DNA from 2 places in the Halolactibacillus sp. JCM 19043 genome. Region 2 is predicted to be linked to the other one. Evidence: predicted binding sites of a transcription regulator. Region 2 holds the regulator's gene; the other holds the start of a gene.
What was found. Region 2 encodes LexA, which represses DNA repair genes until DNA is damaged. Its sites were predicted from a motif close to CGAACATATGTTCG; they were not measured.
Positions count from the first base shown of each region.

Region 1: the regulator LexA is predicted to act here: its motif matches at 2,695-2,708, upstream of uvrB (excinuclease ABC subunit UvrB).

Region 1 covers NZ_BAXD01000021.1:41,117-45,503, forward strand. Annotated here, with positions in the region: gene uvrA (excinuclease ABC subunit UvrA) at 1-636, opposite strand, end outside; gene uvrB (excinuclease ABC subunit UvrB) at 633-2,609, opposite strand; gene JCM19043_RS10580 (peptide chain release factor 3) at 2,817-4,387, opposite strand, start outside.
Region 2 covers NZ_BAXD01000041.1:9,383-13,769, reverse strand. Annotated here, with positions in the region: partial or broken gene JCM19043_RS14070 (peptidylprolyl isomerase) at 1-441, opposite strand, end outside; gene JCM19043_RS14065 (N-acetylmuramoyl-L-alanine amidase) at 517-1,242, shown strand; gene lexA (transcriptional repressor LexA) at 1,306-1,929, opposite strand; gene JCM19043_RS14055 (recombinase family protein) at 2,075-2,737, shown strand; gene JCM19043_RS14050 (DUF896 domain-containing protein) at 2,778-3,002, shown strand; partial or broken gene tkt (transketolase) at 3,117-4,387, shown strand, end outside.

The DNA of each region.
Region 1 (4,387 bases), on a different contig from region 2:
AATACGGTCAACAACAACTTCAATGGTATGCTTTTTTGTCTTTTCTAATTGAATATCATCAGTAATCTCTACCATCTCGCCGTCAATGCGAAGACGAACGTATCCTTCTTTTTGTAAGTTTTCTAATACTTTTACATGTTCACCTTTACGACCTGAAATTACCGGTGCTAAGAGTTGTAATTTCGAGCGTTCTTCTAGTGCTAAGATTTGGTCAACAATCTCTTCAACAGATTGTGACGCAATCTCAACGCCATGAATCGGACACGTCGGGTGACCAATCCTTGCCCATAATAACCGCATGTAATCATAAATTTCTGTCACGGTTGCGACCGTGGAACGCGGGTTGTTACTCGTCGTTTTCTGATCAATTGAAATGGCTGGAGACAGACCTTCAATCGTATCGACATCCGGTTTGTCCATCTGACCTAAAAACTGTCTCGCATAAGCTGATAGCGATTCAACATAACGGCGTTGCCCTTCGGCATAAATCGTATCAAAGGCAAGTGAAGACTTCCCTGAACCTGATAAACCCGTTAAGACGACGAGTTTATCTTTTGGAATATCAATATCGATATTTTTCAAGTTGTGCACGCGGGCACCCTTAATTGATATGTGTTTTTTCACCAATACACTCATCCTTCCGCTTTCAGTTCAAAGACTAAATCACGCAATTCTGCGGCTTTTTCAAAGTTTAAGTCTTTGGCTGCTTGCTTCATTTCTACTTCCATTTGTTCGATAAAGATGGCCCGTTCTTTCTTTGTCATCTCATCAATATTTGTTTTCGGTAACGTCTCTTCATCCATCGCTTCAACCGTTGCGCGGATGACATCACGTACTTCTTTATTAATAGTTTTCGGTACAATACCATGTGTTTCATTGTAAGCCATCTGTTTTTCACGACGACGTTCCGTTTCATCAATGGCTCGGCGCATGGAGTCTGTCACACGATCGGCATACATAATTACTTGACCATGTTCATTACGCGCCGCTCGGCCCATTGTTTGGATAAGGGCCCGATCTGAACGTAAGAAACCTTCTTTGTCAGCATCTAAAATTGCGACAAGCGACACTTCAGGGATATCGATTCCTTCCCGTAATAAGTTGATGCCAATTAAGACGTCATATTTACCGACCCGCAAATCACGAATAATTTCAATCCGCTCTAGCGTTTTAATTTCCGAGTGTAAGTAAGCGACCTTCATCCCAATCTCTTTCAAATAATCCGTTAAATCCTCAGACATTTTTTTCGTTAACGTTGTAATCAATACCCGTTCATTTTGTTTCGCACGGAGATTAATCTCATGGATCAAGTCATCAATCTGACCTTCAATCGGTCTGATATCGACGGATGGATCAAGCAGACCTGTAGGTCTAATAATTTGTTCCACCATTTCTGGTGTATGTTCTAATTCATATGGACCAGGTGTTGCCGAGACGAAAATGAGTTGATTTGCCTTTTCTTCAAACTCTGTAAATGTCAAAGGACGGTTATCAAGAGCTGACGGCAGTCTAAAACCATGATCAACAAGGACTTGTTTACGCGCTTTATCACCATTAAACATTCCCCGGATCTGAGGCAAGGTGACATGTGACTCATCGATGACAATCAAAAAGTCATCTGGGAAGTAATCGATGAGCGTATACGGCGTTGATCCGGCTTCACGCAACGTTAAGTGGCGTGAATAATTTTCAATCCCAGAACAAAAGCCCATCTCCGCCATCATCTCTAAATCATAGCGGGTTCTCTGTTCAATGCGTTGAGCTTCGATTAGTTTATCGTGTTCTTTAAAGTACTTTACTTGTTCTTTCATTTCGGCTTCGATATTTTTCATCGCAATTTTCAATTTATCTTCACCAGTCACAAAGTGAGAAGCCGGGAAAATAGCGATATGTTCACGATCGCCTAAAATCTCACCTGTTAAAGCATCGACTTCCCTAATCCGGTCAATGTCGTCACCGAAAAATTCAATTCTGACACAATGTTCTTCTCTAGACGCTGGAATAATCTCTACCGAGTCGCCTCTCACTCTAAACGTGCCGCGCTGGAAATCAATATCATTACGCGCATATTGGATATCCACCAGTTCTCGCAATAATTGGTCACGGTCTTTATCCATACCGACACGCAGACTCAGGACTTGCGAGCGATATTCTTCTGGTGAACCTAAGCCATAAATACATGACACACTCGCAACGATTAACACATCCTCTCGTTCAAATAAGGATGACGTTGCTGAGTGGCGTAATTTATCTATTTCATCATTAATCGATGCATCTTTTTCGATAAAAGTATCTGTTGATGGGACGTACGCCTCTGGTTGATAGTAATCATAGTAGCTGACAAAATACTCTACTGCATTATTCGGGAAAAATTCTTTGAATTCACTATATAGTTGACCCGCAAGTGTTTTATTATGCGCAATAACGAGTGTTGGTTTTTTTACTTCTGTGACAACATTCGAGACCGTAAAAGTCTTACCAGTCCCTGTTGCCCCGAGTAACGTTTGCATGCGTTTATTTTCATTGACGCCTTTAACAAGTGCATCAATCGCCTTCGGTTGATCACCTGCGGGCTGATATTGTGAGATAAGCTCAAAAGATTGAGACATCTTCTTTCCTCCGTTCTTTTCACTTATATAGTTTACCTTCCGACGCTTTGTGTAAACCTATTATACACAAATATTAGTCGAAAAGCGAACAAACATTCTTTAATATCATCAACTCTGTCATGGTTTGTGGTGCTTTTCTTATTGAAGCATGATTTAGACCAGAAACCAAACCAAAAGGCTTAGGAGTGTTGCTCCTAAGCCTTTAACTTACCCTTGATTGTATTGATTGACTTCAAATAAATCGATTAATTCAATGTCTTTGTGTTTATCGGTAAACCAGCGCAAGGCAAAGTCATTTTTAAATAAGACTAAAAATGCTCCTTCCCGGTCTTTTACGAGTAAATTCCGGTCATCAAACAGTGACGTATCGACTTGGTTATCTGTTAACCAGCGCGGAATACGTTCGCCAATTGATTCGAACATGACATCGACATTGTACTCATATTTCATTCGATGTTCAAATACTTGATACTGCAACTCACCTACAGCTCCAATAATATAATTTTCCATCGGATAGGTCTTAAAGAGCTGGATAGCCCCTTCTTGAACGAGCTGTTCTAAACCTTTTTTAAACTGCTTTGATTTCATGACGTTCTTCGCGGTTACACGCTTAAATAATTCTGGTGGGAATTGTGGTAATTCATCATATTCAAATGTTTGTTTTCCTTCAAGAAGTGTGTCCCCAATCCGGTAAACGCCTGGATCATAAATGCCAATGATATCACCTGGATAAGCTTCGTCAACGGTATCTCGACTTGAGGCGACGAATTGTTGAGTCTGATTTAATTTGAATGATTTCCCCGTTCGTGGTAAGGTGACTGACATACCGCGCTCAAACTTCCCTGAACAAACACGTAAGAATGCTACTCGGTCACGGTGAGCGGGATTCATATTGGCTTGAATTTTAAAGATAAAGCCTGAGAACTGTTCTTGTTCTGGTTCAATTAAACCTTCTGTCGTTTTACGGGCTTGCGGTGTTGGAGCTAAATCAATAAAGGTATCAAAAAACGTCTCAACACCAAATGGAGCTAACGCACTACCAAAGAAGACCGGCGTTTGGTCACCTTTTAATACTTTATCTAAATTAAACTGATCCCCCGCTTCATCTAACAGCAACATTTCTTCCTCTGTTTCTTTAAATGTTGGATCTTCGGTGATGTCTTTGTAATCACCACTGTGTAATGCATCAAACGGAATGAAACTTTCACGTTCATTCCCGTTAAACTTAACAAATTGATCGTTATAACGGTCTAAAATACCGAGGAATCGTTTCCCCATACCGACCGGCCAGTTCATCGGATAGGTTTCGATTTCTAATACTTCCTCAATTTGGTCTAATAAATCAAAGGGTTCACGTCCTTCACGGTCTAATTTATTGATAAATGTAAAAATAGGAATTCCGCGCATTTTACAAACTTTAAATAATTTAATCGTTTGTGCTTCGATTCCTTTTGTCGCATCAATAATCATGACTACGCTATCCACCGCCGTTAATGTCCGGTACGTATCTTCACTGAAGTCTTCGTGCCCTGGGGTATCAAGGATATTAACTTTATAGTCTTTATAAGGAAAATTCATTACACTAGAGGTGACTGAAATCCCACGTTGCTTTTCGATTTCCATCCAGTCACTTGTCGCAAATTTTCCTGATTTTTTTCCTTTTACGGTCCCAGCTTCTCTAATTAAATTACCAAACATGAGTAGTTTTTCAGTCATGGTCGTTTTACCCGCATCTGGGTGGGAAATAATCGCAAACGTTTTACGCATATCTTTTTCTT
Region 2 (4,387 bases):
TAGAAATGACTCCGGCTCATGAACCAAGTCATTATCAAATCCATTGGAATTAAATTCACCAGGAATCGAGTAATCGGGTCCACCTAAACCGTTCCCTTGTGGATCGCCACCTTGAATCATAAAGTCTTCGATAATGCGATGGAAAATGACACCATCGTAAAACCCATCTTCGATGAGTGCGATAAAATTCGCAACGGTATTTGGTGCTGTATGTGGATACAGCTCTAATGTAATTGTCTCACCGGTTGCCATTTCAATGGTAACAATCGGATTGTCCGTCACTTCAGGGTATTGCTCATAAAAGGCGGTTTGTTCTTCTTCAAAGGTAAGGGTTGTGTCTTCTGGAGTGTCTTCTATTGGTTCATCAGTCGCTGTGTCAGCACATCCTACAACGATGGCAATAAGTAAGACTGACGAAAGTAATAACGCTATTTTTTTCATTGATATTCCTCCTGCATGTGTATTCCTCAGATAGTATAGCACGAAAAAATAGAAAAGAGAAAGGGCGATATACCATTGCGAATATTTTTAGATCCTGGTCACGGGGGACGTGACCCTGGGGCCTGTCATAAACAGTTAAAAGAAAAAGACCTGACGTTAGCTATAGCGCTGCGTATACGAGATCAATTAACTCAGCACAAAGATATCATGATTAAATTATCCCGACACGTTGATGAGACGTGTTCATTATCCGATAGAGTTCTTCTGGCTGAGCGTTTTAAAGCAGATTTTTATCTATCTATTCATATTAATGCAGGAGGAGGAACAGGTTTTGAAAGTTATCGGTATTTAAATACGAGTAAAAAAACAGGTGATTACCACCAATTCATTCATCAAACCATCTGTCAATCATTAGACGTGACCGACCGCGGTATGAAAAAAGGAGATTTTTATGTCTTAAGAAAAACGTCAATGCCTGCCGTACTAACAGAATCACTGTTTATTGATCATCCGCTTGATTATGTTGCCTTATTTAAGTCATCGATGGTTGAAAAAATCGTAGCAGCTCATGTCAAGGCTATTATATCCGTGAAAAACACGTTACTAAAACCGAATAGTATAGTATGTGGTTCGTTTAAAAATATCATATTAGCAAATAAACGCCAAGCCGAACTAAGCCAGCATGGTTTTGACGTTGACATTATAAAAGCAAACGTCAACGGTGCGCCATTTTACCGGGTGATCGTTTATGATGATGGGGTGACACCAAACGTAGAGGCGAGACTAAATGCGCTAGTATAACAGCTTTAAAACGAGCTAAAAAATAAAAGCAGGGTCATTGGTAAACACCAATGACCCTGCTTTTTATTTAATGTGGCGGTACAAACCGACCAATTTACCTAATACCGTTATGTTTTTATATAGAAGAGGCTCCATATTTGAGTTTTCTGGTTGTAAGCGAATATGGTCTTTTTCTTTAAAGAACCGTTTCACTGTCGCTTCACCGTCGTCCGTTAAGGCAACAATAATATCGCCATTATTTGCGGTATTTTGTTGTCTAACGATGACAACATCTCGGTTATGAATACCTGCTTCAATCATACTGTCGCCCTCAATTGTTAAGGCAAACGTATTAGTTTCTGTATTTGTTAAATATGATGGAATTGGAATAAATTCATCAATATTCTCAATTGCGGTAATCGGAAGTCCAGCGGTTACTTTCCCGATGTGAGGGGCATAAGCCACTTCACTGCGCATCTTCGGATTCATTTCTGTTCCGTCAACGATTTCAATCGTCCGTGGTTTAGTCGGGTCACGTCGAATATAGCCTTTTTTCTCCATGCGAGCGAGATGACCATGGGTTGTTGATGTAGATGATAAGCCAACTGCTTCACCAATTTCTCTTACAGAAGGTGGATAGTTTTTAGTTGCTTGATAATGTTTAATGAAATTAAGAATCGCTTCTTGACGTTTTGATAGGGTATCCATTCATTGTCCCTCCAATCAATTTTAGTTAAGTATACCATATTAATGTAACGTAAATCAAACGTTTGTTCGAAAAACATTGACACCGAACAAACCCTTTCGCTACACTAAAATAGAAAGTATGTTTCCATGAAAAGAAGGTGCAACAATGCGTGTCATTATTTACTGTCGAGTCAGTACAACAAAAGATGAACAAGTCTCGTCACTCATCCGCCAAAAACAAGAATTATTAGCGTTAGCTGAACATAAACAGATGGATGTTCTTGATATTATCGAAGAGAAAGTAAGTGGGTATACAATTGAGCGTGACGGCTTATTGTCATTATTTGATCAATGCCAAACCGGGAATGTCGATGCGGTACTCGTTCAAGATGAAACACGGTTAGGCCGCGGTGAAACGAAAATCGCTATTTTCCATCAATTAAAGAAATCCGGCGTGAAGATCTTTACCCAATCGCAAACAGGTGAATTTCAGTTATCTGAATCTGATCGTATGGTGTTAGAAATCGTGGGGATTGTGGAAGAATACCAACGAAAAATCCATAACTTAAAAATCAAACGCGGGATGAAAAAAGCGGTACAAAATGGTTACCGACCTGAGAAAAACTTAACAAAGATTGACCAAGCAAAAGGGCGAGACACAAAAGTGTTTCCGGTTGAAGAAGTTGTTAGGTTGCGAAATAATGGGCTAACATTTAAAGATATTGCGCTTACCTTACGTGGTTTAGGTTATAATGTATCTAAAGCAACCGTCCACCGCCGCTATCAAGAATACCTCTCACTTGCAGAAAGCGGTGAAGATTCGTTATGATAGACATAGTGAAAATCAACAAATTAAGGAGATTTAAAATATGCTGTCACAAGAAAAGTTAGCCCGCATTAATACTTTAGCTAAAAAAGCAAAAGCGGAGGGCTTATCAAATGAAGAAAAAGAAGAACAACAAATCTTACGAGAAGAATATTTACAAAATGTAAGAAAATCATTTAAGAACCAATTCAAGGGGATGACCATCGTTGATCCTAACGGCGATGATGTCACACCCCAAAAAATCAAGAACTTACGGTCAAAAAATTAAGATTATTCATTAAAATGTACAATTTTGTCTTGTGTAAATAGCGTTTTCATTATAGGATATAAATTGTACGTACATATTAATCTATGTATGAATCCAGAAAGGGGTTTAAGAAGTATGACAAATCAAGTACAACAAACATCAATTAATGCTATTCGTACGCTTTCTATCGATGCCATCCAAAAGGCAAACTCAGGACACCCAGGGTTACCAATGGGGCTGCGCCAATGGCGTACACATTATGGACTGAGTTTATGAACCAAAATCCAAAGCATTCAAAATGGTTCGATCGTGACCGCTTCGTTTTATCTGCGGGTCATGGTTCTATGTTACTTTACTCATTACTACACTTATCAGGTTATAATCTAAGTATTGACGACCTTAAAAATTTCCGTCAATTAGGGTCACATACACCTGGACACCCTGAAGTGACAGATACAGATGGCGTCGAAGCAACAACAGGACCTTTAGGTCAAGGGATTGCGATGACTGTCGGCATGGCGATGGCAGAAGCTCATCTAGCGGCAAAATATAACCGTGATGACTTCAATATCGTTGATCACTATAGCTATGCACTTGTAGGTGATGGTGACCTTATGGAAGGTATTTCACACGAAGCGGCTTCACTAGCGGGTCACTTAGGATTAGGCAGGTTAATCGTCCTTTACGATTCAAATGATATCTCATTAGATGGCGATTTAGATAAATCATTCTCAGAATCTGTTGAAAAACGTTTTGAATCATACAACTGGCAAGTCATTCGTGTCGATGATGGTACCGATGTTGAGGCAATTAAAGCGGCCATTAAAGAAGCACAAGCCAACACAACACAACCGACAATGATTGAAATTAAAACCGTTATTGGTTATGGTTCACCAAATAAACAAGGTAAGAGTGATGCTCACGGTGCGCCACTTGGTGATGATGAAATCAAACTTGTTCGTGAGAACTACGCTTGGAATCATGCACCATTTGAAGTACCTGAGGACGTTTACCAAGACTTTGAAACAAAAGTAGCGAAACGCGGCGCTGAAGCAGAAGCTGAGTGGAATAAACTTTTCGAAGCTTATAAAGCAAAGTATCCTGAATTAGCAGCAGAATTTGAACTAGCGATGAACAACGAATTACCAGAAGGATGGGCAGACGAACTACCAATCTTCACACCAGGTGAAGATACACTAGCCACACGTGCTTCAAGTGGTAAATTAGTCAATGCGCTATCAAAAGCTGTTCCAAGTCTATTTGGCGGTAGTGCTGACCTTGCTGGTTCAAACAAAACACGTATGGATGATGAAGAAGACTTTGATAAAACAAACTATGCCGGCCGAAACATTTGGTTTGGTGTACGTGAATTTGCGATGGCAGCGGCTCTTAACGGTATGGCGCTT